2 regions of the Streptomyces sp. NPDC047841 genome follow, and region 2 is predicted to be linked to the other one. Evidence: predicted binding sites of a transcription regulator. Region 2 holds the regulator's gene; the other holds the start of a gene.

Region 1 (7,573 bases), on a different contig from region 2:
GCAGCCAGTAGCGGCGGGTGGAGGCGTGGAAGGCGTCGACGCCGGCCTCCGCGAGCGGGGTGAGGATGGCCTCCAGCTCCTCGGGGGTCTCGGCGAGCCGGGCGGTGTAGTCCTGCTGCTTCCACTGCGAGTAGCGGAAGAGGACCGGGAAGTCCGGCGACACCGCCGCCCGCACGGCGGCGACGATCTCGGCGGAGAACCGGGTGCGGGCCACCGGGTCGCCGCCGTACGCGTCGGTGCGGCGGTTGGTGCCCGCCCACAGGAACTGGTCGAGGAGGTAGCCGTGGGCGCCGTGGAGCTCCACGCCGTCGAAGCCGATGCGCTCGGCGGCGGCAGCGGCCTCGGCGAACGCGGCGACGACGTCGTCCACGTCCGACTGCGTCATCGCCTTGCCGGTGGGCTCGGCGCCGGCGGCCTCCAGGCCGGAGGGGCCGACGGCGGGCGCGTCCGGGAAGGGGGCGTCGCCCTGCTTGCGGACCATGCCGATGTGCCACAGCTGCGGGACGATCGTGCCGCCGGCCGCGTGCACGTCCTCGGCGACCTTCGCCCAGCCCGCCAGCTGCTCCTCGCCGTGGAAGCGCGGGACGCGCGCGCTGTTGCCGGCCGACTCGTGGCCGACGTACGTGCCCTCGGTGACGATGAGGCCGACACCGGCGGCGGCCCGGCGGGCGTAGTACGAGCGGACGTCCTCGCCCGGGACGCCGCCCGGCGAGAACATGCGGGTCATGGGCGCCATCACGATGCGGTTCGGGACGGTGAGGCCGTTCAGCCTGACGGGGCGGGACAGGACGCGGGCCGCGCGCGAGGCGGCGGGCGTGGTCACGGTCACGTGGGGGGCTCCTCGTGAGTCGACGGGGTGAACCGGTTGGTATGTGCGCACGCATTGTTGCAGCGTCTTAAGTAAACACCCCACCGGCCCGTGTACCGGACCGGTCTCCGTTTCGCTCACGTGATACCGGACACTCTCCGCCGGTCCCGGGAAACGCCGAGGGCGGCACCCCCAGCCGGTAGCTGGGAGTGCCGCCCTCGGTCCGCAGGACGAGCGATCGGCCGTCAGGTCGATCAGAAGTCCATGTCACCGCCCGGCATGCCGCCGCCGGCCGGGGCCGCGGCCTTCTCCGGCTTGTCGGCGATGACGGCCTCGGTGGTGAGGAACAGCGCGGCGATGGAGGCGGCGTTCTGCAGCGCGGAACGGGTCACCTTCGCCGGGTCGATGATGCCCTCGGCGACCAGGTCGACGTACTCGCCGGTCGCGGCGTTCAGGCCGTGACCCGGGGTCAGGTTGCGCACCTTCTCCACCACGACGCCGCCCTCGAGGCCGGCGTTGACGGCGATCTGCTTCAGCGGGGCCTCCAGGGCGATGCGCACGGCGTTGGCGCCGGTCGCCTCGTCACCCTCCAGCTCCAGCTTCTCGAAGACCTGGGAGGCCTGGAGCAGGGCCACGCCACCACCGGCGACGATGCCCTCCTCGACGGCCGCCTTCGCGTTGCGGACGGCGTCCTCGATGCGGTGCTTGCGCTCCTTGAGCTCCACCTCGGTGGCGGCACCGGCCTTGATGACCGCGACACCGCCGGCGAGCTTCGCCAGGCGCTCCTGCAGCTTCTCGCGGTCGTAGTCCGAGTCGCTGTTCTCGATCTCGGTGCGGATCTGGTTCACACGGCCGTTGACCTGCTCGGAGGAGCCGGCACCGTCGACGATGGTGGTCTCGTCCTTGGTGATGACGACCTTGCGGGCGCGGCCCAGGAGGTCCAGGGTCGCGTTCTCCAGCTTGAGGCCGACCTCCTCGGAGATGACCTCGCCGCCCGTGAGGATGGCGATGTCGCCGAGCATGGCCTTGCGGCGGTCACCGAAGCCCGGGGCCTTGACGGCGACGGACTTGAAGGTGCCGCGGATCTTGTTGACGACCAGGGTCGACAGGGCCTCGCCCTCGACGTCCTCGGCGATGATCAGCAGCGGCTTGCCCGACTGCATGACCTTCTCCAGCAGCGGGAGCAGGTCCTTGACCGAGGAGATCTTGGAGTTGGCGATGAGGATGTACGGGTCCTCCAGCACCGCCTCCATGCGCTCCATGTCGGTCGCGAAGTAGGCGGAGATGTAGCCCTTGTCGAAGCGCATGCCCTCGGTGAGCTCGAGCTCCAGACCGAAGGTGTTGGACTCCTCGACGGTGATGACGCCTTCCTTGCCGACCTTGTCCATGGCCTCGGCGATCAGCTCGCCGATCTGGGTGTCGGCGGCGGAGATGGACGCGGTGGAGGCGATCTGCTCCTTGGTCTCGACGTCCTTCGCCTGCTCCAGCAGGGCGGCGGAGACGGCCTCGACGGCCTTCTCGATACCGCGCTTCAGAGCCATCGGGTTGGCACCGGCGGCGACGTTGCGCAGGCCCTCCTTGACCAGGGCCTGGGCGAGCACGGTCGCGGTGGTCGTACCGTCACCGGCGACGTCGTCCGTCTTCTTGGCGACTTCCTTGACCAGCTCGGCGCCGATCTTCTCGTACGGGTCCTCGAGCTCGATCTCCTTGGCGATGGAGACACCATCGTTGGTGATCGTGGGGGCGCCCCACTTCTTCTCGAGGACGACGTTGCGGCCCTTGGGGCCGAGCGTCACCTTCACGGCGTCCGCGAGCTGGTTCATGCCGCGCTCGAGGCCGCGCCGCGCCTCCTCGTCGAACGCGATGATCTTGGCCATGTGAAGTGGTCCCTCCAGGACTGGGGGTGATTCCTTCGGACCGCGCCCGCGCCCGCGACGGACGGCTCGCGCGCCTCGTGGTTCCTTGCCCCACCCGGCCCGCGGGCCTCACCGACCCGGTCCTTCGCTGTCACTCTCACCTTCAGAGTGCTAACGCCAATGATTAGCACTCGGCATGGTCGAGTGCAAGCGCCTGGGCGGGTGGGAGCCCCCCGTCAGCCGCACGCGAACAGCGGAACCGGGGCACGGCGAAGGGCCCGCACCCTCTGCGAGGTGCGGGCCCTTCGGACAAGAGACGTTCAGGCGGTGACGCGAACCATGTCGGCCTGCGGACCCTTCTGGCCCTGCGAGATCTCGAACTCGACCCGCTGGCCCTCTTCCAGGGTGCGGTAGCCGTCCATCTGAATCGCGCTGTAGTGGACGAAGACGTCCGCACCACCGTCGACCGCGATGAAGCCGTACCCCTTCTCCGCGTTGAACCACTTGACGGTGCCCTGAGCCATGCCTAACTCCCCTATTACTGGCCCTTGCACAGATCCACACTTCGCGGACCCGGGTCAGACCTCACCCCCCAATTGGTCGGGGGCGTGCGCCGGAACGCGTCGACCGCGGCTGAATGTATCTGTCCAACTGCCGTCTGCAACAGGTCAATCGGACGAGAATTCTGGACGCGAGCGGTCCGGAATGTAGTGAGAATTCATCGGAATTCAGGGCAAGTCGGGCCCCATAAAAGCCACAAAAGCCGCAGACAACCCACACACTTTGGCTACTTCTTGTCGGGCGGGCGGCATGGAACGCAGGGCCCGCGACCCGGAGGCCGCGACCGCGTTCCCCAACTCTACCGCGCTCAATCACACAGAATTGCCCCCTCCGCTTCTCTCACGGAGGGGGCAATCGGGCGAACAGCCGGTAATCGCGGTTACCGAAGGTAATGAGCGGGCGGATCCGCGGCTCAGCCGCCGGCGACCGCCGGGATGATCGAGACGCCGGCCCCCTCGGGGGTCGCCGTGTCCAGGCCCTGCTCGAAGCGGACGTCGTCGTCGTTGACGTACACGTTGACGAACCGGCGCAGCTTGCCCTGGTCGTCCAGGACGCGCGCGGCGATGCCCGTGTGGTTCTTCTCCAGGTCGGCGATGACCTCGCCGAGCGTCGCGCCCTCGGCGGCGACCTCGGCCTGCCCGCCGGTGTAGGTGCGCAGGATGGTGGGGATGCGAACGGTCACGCTCATGCGGTCGGACCTCCGGTCGGGTTCACGGGTACGGCGGGGCCTGTCATGCGAGGCCGGCCTCGCGGAAGGAGTCCAGGGTCGGGCGGATGGTGGCGGTGAGGCCGGTCCCGGCCACCGCGTCCAGGGTCTTCAGGCCGTCACCGGTGTTCAGGACGACCGTCGTCTTCGCCGGGTCCAGCACGCCCGCCTCCAGCAGCTTGCGGGTGACGCCGACCGTCACGCCGCCGGCGGTCTCCGCGAAGATGCCCTCGGTCCGCGCGAGCAGCTTGATCGCGTCCACGACCTGCTCGTCCGTCACGTCCTCCACGGCACCGCCGGTGCGGCGCGCGATGTCCAGGACGTACGGCCCGTCGGCCGGGTTGCCGATGGCCAGCGACTTGGCGATGGTGTTCGGCTTCTGGGGCCGTACGACGTCGTGGCCGGCCTTGAAGGCGGTCGAGACCGGGGAGCAGCCCTCGGCCTGGGCACCGAAGATCTTGTACGGCCTGTCCTCGACCAGCCCCAGCTTGATCAGCTCCTGGAGCCCCTTGTCGATCTTCGTGAGCTGGGAGCCGGAGGCGATCGGGACCACGATCTGGTCCGGCAGCCGCCAGCCGAGCTGCTCGCAGATCTCGTACGCCAGGGTCTTGGAGCCCTCCGCGTAGTACGGCCGCAGGTTGACGTTGACGAAGCCCCAGCCCTCGCCGGCCGGGTCGCCGATCAGCTCGGAGCAGAAGCGGTTCACGTCGTCGTAGTTGCCCTCGATGCCGACGAGTTCACCGCCGTAGACCGCGGCCATGACGATCTTGCCCTGCTCCAGGTCGTGCGGGATGAACACGCAGGAGCGCAAGCCGGCGCGGGCGGCGGCGGCGCCGACGGCGCCGGCCAGGTTGCCGGTCGAGGAGCAGGACAGGGTGGTGAAGCCGAAGGCGCGGGCGGCCTCCAGGGCCTGGGCCACGACCCGGTCCTTGAAGGAGTGGGTCGGGTTGCCGGAGTCGTCCTTGACGTACAGACCGCCGGTCACGCCCAGCTCGCGGGCCAGGTTGTCGGCCTTGACGAGCTTGGTCCAGCCGGGGTTGATGTTCGGCTTGCCGGCGACGTCCGCCGGGACCGGCAGCAGGGGCGCGTAGCGCCAGATGTTCGCGGGGCCCGCCTCGATGCGGCGGCGCAGGTCCTCGGTGTCGTAGGCGGAGAAGTCGTAGGCGATCTCCAGCGGGCCGAAGCACTCCTCGCAGGCGAAGACCGGGCCGAGCGGCACCCGGTGGCCGCACTCGCGACAGCTCAGGGCCGCGGCGGGGCCGAGGTCGACGGTGGATTCGCTGGTGGTGGCAACTGTCTGCACAGCCATGGAGGCGAGGCCCTTTCTCCTCATCTTCCTCACGGCGCACCTCGCCGTGAGACGGAATTGGCACCTTCCCTGGCCGTGAGCCTCGCGCGAACGAGTCCGGTCAGGGGGGTTGCCGGGGCTTCACCGGGCCGTGTCCCTCTGCCCCTCTGGATGAGCGGTATGCGGTTGTGGAACGCACGCGACCCCCGACATGCGATGGTCATCGGCGTTGTTCAAGACTGTAACCGACGGCAGGGACAGTTGAGATAGTCGTCCGAACCGCGAGACACGAGTGAGGAGCCGCAGACTGTGCTGGAAGAAGTCGAGCGCTGGCTGACCACCCGGTCCTGGTCCGTGGCCGACCGGCCGCTGCACCAGATCCTCGCCGCCAAGCAGCGCACGGGCCAGACCGTCAGTGTCGTGCTGCCCGCGCTCAACGAGGAGGAGACCGTCGGCGACATCGTCGCGGTCGTCCGCCGCGACCTCATGGAGCGGGTGCCGCTCGTCGACGAGCTGGTGGTCGTCGACTCGGGCTCCACCGACCGCACCTCCGAGGTCGCCGCGCGCGCCGGCGCCCGGGTCGTCCACCGCGACACCATCCTGCCGCGCCTCCCGGCCGTCCCCGGCAAGGGCGAGGTGCTGTGGCGGTCGCTGCTGGTGACCGGCGGGGACATCGTCTGCTTCATCGACGCGGACCTCAGGGAGTTCTCCTCCGACTTCGTCTCCGGGATCGTCGGCCCGCTGCTCACCGACCCGGACGTCGACCTGGTCAAGGCGATGTACGACCGCCCGCTCGGCGGCAGTGCCGGGCAGGGCGGCCGGGTCACCGAGCTCATGGCCCGCCCGCTGCTGAACATGCACTGGCCGCGGCTGGCCGGGTTCGTGCAGCCGCTGGGCGGCGAGTACGCGGCCCGCCGCACCCTGCTGGAACAGCTGCCCTTCCCCGTCGGCTACGGCGTGGAGCTGGGCATGCTGGTGGACGCGCTGCACCTGGTGGGCCTGGACGCGCTGGCCCAGGTCGACGTGGGCGTGCGCAGGCACCGGCACCAGGACGGTCAGGCGCTCGGCCGGATGGCCGCCGCGATCTACCGCACCGCCCAGCTCCGGCTGGCCCGCGGCCATCTGATCCGGCCCGCGCTGACCCAGTTCGAGCGGGGGGAGGAGGGGTTCGAGCCGCGCACCTACTCGGTGGACACCGAGGAGCGGCCGCCCATGGCGGAGATCGCGGAGTACGCCGAGCGCAAGGTGGCGTGAACGGGCCGTACACGGTCCGTCCGCCGGGCGGGCCGTACGTTTGAGCGGTTGGGGGCCGGGCTAGGTTGAGGCGTATGGCTTCCACGCTCGATGCTGCTCAGAAGGCTCAGGTGCTGGTCGCGTCGAACCGCGGCCCGGTCTCCTATCAGGTGGGCGAGGACGGCTCGCTGCACGCCCGGCGGGGCGGCGGCGGGCTGGTCTCGGGACTGTCCGCCATCGGCTCCGACGCGGGCTCGGTGTGGGTGTGCGCCGCGCTGGGCGACGGCGACCGGGCGGCCGTCCGGCGCGCGGCCGGCGGGCTGCTGCCGGCCGAGGAGACCGGCGGGCAGCGCGTGCGGATGCTCGACATCGACGCGGCCGTGCACGCCGAGGCGTACAACGGCATCGCCAACTCGGTGCTCTGGTTCGTCCACCACATGCTGTACCAGACCCCGCTGGAGCCGGTCTTCGACGCCGGTTTCCGGCGGCAGTGGGCGTCGTACGAGGCCTACAACCGGGCGTTCGCCGAGGCGCTGGCCGAGGAGGCGGCCGAGGGCGCGGCCGTGCTGATCCAGGACTACCACCTGGCCCTGGCCCCGCGGATGCTTCGCCAGCTCCGGCCCGACCTGCGCATCGGCCACTTCTCGCACACCCCGTGGGCGCCGCCGGACTACTTCCGGCTCCTTCCCGACGACATCGCGGCCGAGCTGCTCAGCGGCATCCTGGGCGCGGACCGGGCGGCGTTCCTCACCCGGCGGTGGGCGGACGCGTTCACGGACTGCTGCCACGCGGTGCTGGGGCCGGGCATCCCCTCCGGCACCCGGATCGGGGTGCACGGGCTGGGCGCGGACGCGGACTTCCTGCGCGAGCGGGCGCACGAGCCGGACGTGGACGAGCGGATGGCGGCGCTGCGGGCGGAGATCGGAGCGGGCCGGAAGACGATCGTCCGGGTGGACCGGACCGAGCTGTCCAAGAACATCGTGCGCGGGCTGCTGGCCTACGAGCAGCTGCTGGAGGACCACCCCGAGTGGCGGGAGAAGGTCGTCCACGTGGCCTTCGCGTACCCGTCCCGGCAGGACCTCGCCGTGTACCGGGAGTACACCGCCGAGGTGCGGCGGGTC
Region 2 (7,573 bases):
CCCCGGCGTGCGCAGCGCGCTCGTCTACGAACCCTGCGACAAGGGCGGCCCCAGCGGCGACTTCTACGACCTGTTCCCGGCGGGCGACGGCCGCTGGTGCTTCGCCGTCGGCGACGTCCAGGGCAAGGGCCCGGAGGCCGCCGTGGTGATCGGCCTCGCCCGCCCCTGGCTGCGCCTGCTGGCCCGCGAGGGCTACCGGGTCGCCGACGTCCTGGACCGCCTCAACCAGCTCCTCCTGGACGACGCCACCGAGGCCGCCGACGCCGCCGCCCGCGCCCTCGTCGCCGTCGGCGGCCGGCCGCTGGCCACCGGGGAGAGCCCGCAGACCCGCTTCCTCTCCCTCCTCTACGGCGAGCTGACGCCGTACGACGGCGGGGTCCGCTGCACCCTCGCCGCCGCCGGCCACCCGCTGCCGCTCGTCCTCAGCCCCGACGGCACCGTGCGCACCGCCGCCCGCCCGCAGACCCTGCTCGGCGTGGTCGAGGACGAGACCTACACCAGCGAGACCCTCGACCTGCGCCCCGGCGACAGCCTGCTCTGCGTCACCGACGGCGTGACCGAGCGGCGCTCCGGCAGCCGCCAGTTCGACGACGGCGACGGCCTCGCCCGCGCCCTGTCCGGCTGCGCCGGGCTCGGCGCCGAGCTGATAGCTGAAAGGATCCGCCGCCTGGTCCACGACTTCGGCGGCGGCCTGCCCGAGGACGACCTGGCCCTGCTGGTGCTCCAGGCGGAGTAACGCCCACGGTGCTGGACAATGGAGGGCATGCCTTCCGCACTCCCCGACGGCGAGCCCGTCCCCACCGACGGCGCGCTGCCCGCGCACGCGCTCGCCGGGGCCGCCGCCCGCCCGCTCGGCTTCTACCTGCACGTCCCGTACTGCGCGACCCGCTGCGGCTACTGCGACTTCAACACCTACACCGCGACCGAGCTGCGCGGCACGGGCGGGGTGCTGGCCTCCCGCGACAACTACGCGGACACGCTGGCCGAGGAGATCCGGCTGGCCCGGAAGGTGCTGGGCGACGACCCGCGCGAGGTCCGCACGGTGTTCGTCGGCGGTGGTACGCCGACGCTGCTGGCCGCCGACGACCTCGTACGGATGCTCGGGGCCGTCCGGGACGAGTTCGGGCTGGCACCGGACGCGGAGATCACCACGGAGGCGAACCCGGAGTCCGTCGACCCCGCGTACCTCGCCACGCTCCGCGAGGGCGGCTTCAACCGGATCTCCTTCGGCATGCAGAGCGCCAAGCAGCACGTGCTGAGGATCCTGGACCGCACCCACACCCCCGGCCGCCCCGAGCGGTGCGTCGCGGAGGCGCGGGCGGCGGGCTTCGAGCACGTCAACCTCGACCTGATCTACGGCACGCCCGGCGAGAGCGACGACGACTGGCGGGCGTCCCTGGAGGCCGCCCTGGGCGCCGGACCCGACCACATCAGCGCCTACGCGCTCATCGTGGAGGAGGGCACCCAGCTCGCCCGCCGGATCCGCCGGGGCGAGATCCCGATGACCGACGACGACGTCCACGCCGACCGGTACCTGATCGCCGAGGAGATGCTGAGCGCGGCGGGCTTCGACTGGTACGAGGTCTCCAACTGGGCCACCTCCGAGGCGGGCCGCTGCCTGCACAACGAGCTGTACTGGCGCGGCGCCGACTGGTGGGGCGCGGGCCCGGGGGCCCACTCGCACGTGGGCGGGGTCCGCTGGTGGAACGTCAAGCACCCGGGCGCGTACGCGGCGGCGCTGGCGTCGGGGAAGTCGCCGGGCGCGGGCCGGGAGCTGCTGTCCGACGAGGACCGGCGCGTGGAGCGCGTCCTGCTGGAGCTGCGGCTGCGCGAAGGGGTCCCGTTGTCCCTGCTGAGGGAGGAGGGGCTCGCGGCCTCCCGGCGCGCGCTGGCGGACGGGCTGCTCCAGGAGGGGCCGTACGAGAAGGGCCGGGCCGCGCTGACCCTGCGCGGGCGGCTGCTGGCGGACGCGGTGGTGCGGGACCTGGTGGACTGATCACCCCGGCGGGTGAATCCCCCCGGAACGCCGGTTCGGTCCCTAACCTGGTTCGTAGGCTGCCGCTGACAGGACGCGGCGGATGTGGAGGCCACGGAGATGACCGCTGTGGACGAGCGTGGGATGGCCAGGTACCTCGACGAGTTCGAGCCTCCCGAGGGCGTCAAGGCCGAGCTCCTCCGAGGAGTCATCGTGATGATGGCCAGCCCCGATCTGGTGCACAACCTGATCGTGCTGCACACACAGCGGCAGATGCCCCTCGAGCGGTGGTACCCCCTCCAGACCCAGGACGTCGACATCGCCGGTGAGTCGAGCGAGCCGGTGCCGGATCTGGTGGTCCTCTCACCCGATGTCCTGCCGAGTTCGGGACGGCTGTTGCCCAGTCGGCTGATCACGATGGTGTTGGAGGTCGTCTCCAAGTACAGCGTCCACCAGGATTACGTGGTCAAGCGCTCCATCTACGCGGCGGGGGGGATCCCCGCCTACCTCGTCGTCGACCCGATCATGGCCCACTGCGTTCTCATGACGAAGCCGTCGGGCCACGGAGAGGACGCCGACTATCTGAGCCAGGAGATCGTGAAGTTCGGCGATCCGGTCCCGTTGGAGGCTCTCGGACTCGAACTCGACACCACCGAGTTCGGGACGTTCCCCGACGTCAGGCCCCACCGCTACCCGTGACGAAGTCGATCAGCTCCTCCACGCGCCCCAGCAGCTCCGGCTCCAGGTCCTTGTAGGACCCCACCCGCTTCAGGATCGCCTGCCACACCGCCCCGGTGTTCTCCGACGGCCAGCCCAGCGCCCGGCACACGCCCGTCTTCCAGTCCTGCCCCTTCGGCACCGCCGGCCACGCCCCGATGCCCAGCGACGCCGGCTTCACCGCCTGCCAGATGTCGATGAACGGGTGGCCGACCACCAGCGCGTGCTCGCTGGTCACCGACTGCGCGATGCGCCACTCCTTCGTGCCGGGCAGCAGGTGGTCCACCAGGACGCCCAGGCGCGCGTCCGGGCCGGGGGCGAAGGACTCCACGATCGACGGGAGGTCGTCGACGCCCTCCAGGTACTCCACGACCACGCCCTCGATCCGCAGGTCGTCGCCCCACACCTTCTCGACGAGCTCGGCGTCGTGCCGGCCCTCCACGTAGATGCGTCCGGCGCGCGCCACGCGCGCGCGTGCCTGGGGGACGGCGACCGAGCCGGACGCCGTACGGGAGGGGCGTACCGGCGCCGAGGAGGCGGGGCGGACCAGCGTCACCACGCGCCCCTCCAGCAGGAAGCCGCGCGGCTCCAGCGGGAACACGCGGTGCTTGCCGAAGCGGTCCTCCAGGGTCACCGTGCCCGCCTCGCAGCGGATCACCGCGCCGCAGAACCCGGTGCCGGGCTCCTCCACCACCAGACCCGGCTCGGCCGGGACCTCCGGCACGGGCTTGGGCTTCTTCCAGGGAGGGGTCAGGTCGGAGGTGTACTGGCGCATTCGGATGACGATAGGAGAAGCCGTGCGGTGAGGCGTACGACACGCCGGGGCCGGCCGCGAAGAGCCGCTCAGATCACGCCGAACCGCGTTGCCAGGGCGTCGCGTTGACGGCGGACGAACCCCGCGTCCACCACCGCTCCGTGACCGGGCACGTACAGCGCGTCCTCGCCGCCGAGCGCCAGCAGCCGGTCGAGCGCGTCCGGCCAGCGGGACGGGACCGCGTCGGGGCCCGCCTGCGGTTCGCCGGACTCCTCCACCAGGTCGCCGCAGAACACCACCTCCGGGTCGCCCGGGACCAGGACGGCCAGGTCGTGCGCCGTGTGGCCGGGGCCCACGTTGGCCAGCAGCGCCTGGCGGCCGCCGCCGAGGTCCAGCGTCCACTCGCCGGAGACCGCGTGGCGGGGCGGGACCAGCGCGTCCACCGCCTCGTCGGCGTCGGCCACCGGCAGCCCGTTGCGGATCGCGTCCAGCCGCAGGTCCGCGCGCTCGTACGCGAACACCGCGTCCAGTCCCACCGCCCCGTACACCTCCGCCCCGGCGAGGGCGGCGGCGCCGAAGACGTGGTCGAAGTGGGGATGGGTGAGCGCGAGATGGGTCACACGGCCGCCCGCCAGCGCCTCGGCCTGCCCACGCAGCCGGACCCCCTCCGCGAGGCTCGAACCGGCGTCCACGAGCAGGGCCGTACCCTCCCCGAGGACCAGCCCCGCCGTGCAGTCCCAGCCCGGCAGCCGGCACCGGCCCACCCCCGCGGCCAGCCGCTGCCACCCCAGCTCTTCCCAAGTCACGGTCATACCCGCGACGCTAGCGGTACGAGCCGGTACGGCGGCCCGACCTTGCCCAGGGTGTACCCGGCAGCCGTACACTGGCCGGGGAACGCTGGCACTCGCATGGGTGGAGTGCCAGGCGGACGACCCGAGCGGACGAGGGGACGACGTGCTGGAGGTGCGCGCGAATGCTGAGTGAACGCAGGCTTCAGGTACTGCGCGCCATCGTCCAGGACTACGTGGGCACCGAGGAGCCGGTCGGTTCCAAGGCGCTCACCGAGCGGCACAACCTCGGCGTGTCCCCGGCGACCGTCCGCAACGACATGGCGGCCCTGGAGGACGAGGGGTACATCGCCCAGCCGCACACCAGCGCGGGGCGGATTCCCACCGACAAGGGCTACCGGCTGTTCGTGGACAAGCTCGCGGGCGTCAAGCCGATGAGCGGGCCCGAGCGGCGGGCGATCCAGAACTTCCTGGAGGGCGCCGTCGACCTCGACGACGTCGTGGCGCGGACCGTGCGGCTGCTCGCGCAGCTCACCCGGCAGGTCGCCGTCGTGCAGTACCCGTCCCTGACCCGGTCCACCGTCCGGCACGTGGAGCTGCTGTCGCTGGCTCCCGCGCGCGTGATGCTGGTGCTGATCACGGACACCGGCCGGGTCGAGCAGCGGATGGTCGACTGCCCGGCGCCGTTCGGCGAGGGCTCGCTGGCGGACCTGCGGGCGCGGCTCAACAGCCGGGTCGCCGGTCGCCGGTTCACGGACGTGCCGAAACTGGTCGAGGACCTCCCGGACGCCTTCGAGCCGGAGGACCGCGGTACGGTCTCCACGGTGCTCTCCACTCTTCTGGAGACACTCGTGGAGGAGAACGAGGAGCGGTTGATGATCGGCGGCACCGCCAATCTGACCCGCTTCGGACATGACTTCCCCCTCACGATCCGGCCCGTCCTGGAGGCCCTGGAGGAGCAGGTCGTGCTCCTCAAGCTCCTCGGCGAGGCGAAGGATCCGGGCGTGACCGTGCGCATCGGGCACGAGAACGCCCATGAGGGACTCAACTCCACCTCCGTCGTGTCGGTCGGCTACGGTTCGGGCGGCGAGGCGGTTGCCAAGCTCGGCGTGGTCGGACCGACCCGCATGGACTACCCGGGAACGATGGGAGCGGTACGCGCAGTGGCACGGTACGTCGGACAGATCCTGGCGGAGTCGTAAGTGGCCACGGACTATTACGCCGTTCTCGGCGTGCGCCGCGACGCGTCGCAGGATGAGATCAAGAAGGCGTTCCGCAGGCTCGCGCGCGAGCTGCACCCGGACGTCAACCCGGACCCGAAGACCCAGGAGCGGTTCAAGGAGATCAACGCCGCTTACGAGGTGCTGTCGGACCCGCAGAAGAAGCAGGTCTACGACCTCGGCGGCGACCCGCTCTCCCAGTCGGGCGGCGCGGGCGCGGGCGGCTTCGGGGCCGGCGGCTTCGGCAACTTCTCCGACATCATGGACGCGTTCTTCGGTACGGCGTCGCAGCGCGGGCCGCGCTCGCGCACCCGGCGCGGCCAGGACGCGATGATCCGGATCGAGGTCGAGCTGGACGAGGCGGCCTTCGGGACCACCAAGGACATCCAGGTCGACACGGCCGTCGTCTGCAACACCTGCAACGGCGAGGGCGCGGCGCCCGGCACGTCCGCCCAGACGTGTGACATGTGCCGCGGCCGGGGTGAGGTCTCCCAGGTCACCCGGTCCTTCCTGGGCCAGGTCATGACCTCGCGGCCGTGCCCGCAGTGCCAGGGCTTCGGCACGGTCGTCCCGACGCCGTGCCCGGAGTGCGCCGGCGACGGCCGGGTGCGCTCGCGGCGGACGCTGACCGTGAAGATCCCGGCCGGCGTCGACAACGGCACGCGCATCCAGCTCGCCGGCGAGGGGGAGGTCGGCCCCGGCGGCGGCCCGGCCGGCGACCTGTACGTCGAGATCCACGAGCTGCCGCACCCGAGGTTCCAGCGGCGCGGCGACGACCTGCACTGCACGGTCACGATCCCGATGACGGCGGCGGCCCTCGGCACGAAGGTGCCGCTGGAGACGCTGGACGGCCTGGAGGAGGTCGACATCCGGCCCGGCACCCAGTCCGGCCAGTCGATCCCGCTGCACAGCCGGGGCGTCACGCATCTGCGCGGCGGCGGCCGGGGCGACCTGATCGTGCACGTCGAGGTGACGACGCCGACCAAGCTGGACCCGGAGCAGGAGCGGCTGTTGCGCGAGCTGGCCAAGCTGCGCGGCGAGGAACGGCCCCAGGGCCAGTTCCAGCCGGGTCAGCAGGGGCTGTTCTCGCGGCTGAAGGATGCGTTCAACGGGCGCTGAGCGGTGACGGACGGGGTGCCCCGGCACCCCGTATGCCGTGGGCATGTGCCGGTGGATGCCCGGATTCGGACTTGTCCGAAGGACGTGACAACATGCGGTCATGTCCTCCGCGCTGACCGATCTCTTCCCCCACCCGATCGTGCAGGCCCCCATGGCGGGCGGTGTCTCCGTCCCGCAGCTCGCCGCCGCCGTCTCCGAGGCCGGTGGCCTCGGGTTCCTCGCCGCCGGGTACAAGACAGCCGACGGCATGTACCAGGAGATCAAGCAGCTGCGCGGGCTCACGAGCCGCCCCTTCGGCGTGAACCTCTTCATGCCGCAGCCCGAGCACGCGGAGTCCGGGGCCGTCGACCTCTACGCGCACCAGCTGGCCGGCGAGGCCGCCTGGTACGAGACCGAGCTGGGCGACCCGGACAGCGGCCGGGACGACGGCTACGACGCCAAGCTCGCCGTCCTGCTCGACGACCCGGTGCCGGTGGTCTCCTTCCACTTCGGGGTGCCGCCGCGCGAGGTGTTCGACAAGCTCCACCGCGTCGGCACCTTCACTCTGGTCACCGCCACCACCGCCGAGGAGGCCCGCGCCGTCGAGCGGGCCGGGGCCGACGCGGTCATCGCGCAGGGCGTGGAGGCCGGCGGACACCAGGGCACCCACCGCGACCTCCCCGAGAACGACGGTGCCGGCGTCGGCCTGCTGTCGCTGCTCGCGCAGGTCCGCGAGGCCGTGCGCATCCCGGTCGTCGCCGCCGGCGGCGTCATGCGCGGCGGCCAGATCGCCGCCGTCCTCGCCGCGGGCGCGAGCGCGGCGCAGCTGGGCACCGCGTTCGTCGCCGCCCACGAGTCCGGCGCGCACCCCCTGCACAAGCGGGCGCTGACCGACCCGCTGTTCCCGCGCACCGAGCTGACCCGCGCCTTCACCGGCCGCCCGGCCCGCGCGCTGGTCAACCGCTTCCTGCGCGAGCACGGCCGGTACGCCCCCGCCGCCTACCCCGAGGTCCACCACCTC

The links. Region 2 encodes HrcA, which represses chaperone genes, less so after heat shock. Its sites were predicted from a motif close to TTNGCACTCNGNNNNNCNGAGTGCNAA; they were not measured.
Region 1: groL (chaperonin GroEL) is a predicted target of HrcA. The motif match lies at 2,849-2,875, and genes of this name have one in related genera.

Annotation. Positions count from the first base shown of each region.
Region 1 is NZ_JBEYRP010000005.1:370,997-378,569, forward strand. It holds gene AB0947_RS10425 (NADH:flavin oxidoreductase) at 1-829, opposite strand, end outside; gene groL (chaperonin GroEL) at 1,063-2,685, opposite strand; gene AB0947_RS10435 (cold-shock protein) at 2,985-3,188, opposite strand; gene AB0947_RS10440 (ubiquitin-like small modifier protein 1) at 3,638-3,913, opposite strand; gene thrC (threonine synthase) at 3,957-5,240, opposite strand; SAM riboswitch class I at 5,258-5,397, opposite strand; gene AB0947_RS10450 (glucosyl-3-phosphoglycerate synthase) at 5,529-6,473, shown strand; gene AB0947_RS10455 (trehalose-6-phosphate synthase) at 6,548-7,573, shown strand, end outside.
Region 2 is NZ_JBEYRP010000004.1:410,023-417,595, reverse strand. It holds gene AB0947_RS08725 (ATP-binding SpoIIE family protein phosphatase) at 1-736, shown strand, start outside; gene hemW (radical SAM family heme chaperone HemW) at 764-1,996, shown strand; gene AB0947_RS08715 (Uma2 family endonuclease) at 2,096-2,674, shown strand; gene AB0947_RS08710 (DUF3097 domain-containing protein) at 2,652-3,467, opposite strand; gene AB0947_RS08705 (MBL fold metallo-hydrolase) at 3,536-4,258, opposite strand; gene hrcA (heat-inducible transcriptional repressor HrcA) at 4,420-5,436, shown strand; gene dnaJ (molecular chaperone DnaJ) at 5,437-6,573, shown strand; gene AB0947_RS08690 (nitronate monooxygenase) at 6,674-7,573, shown strand, end outside.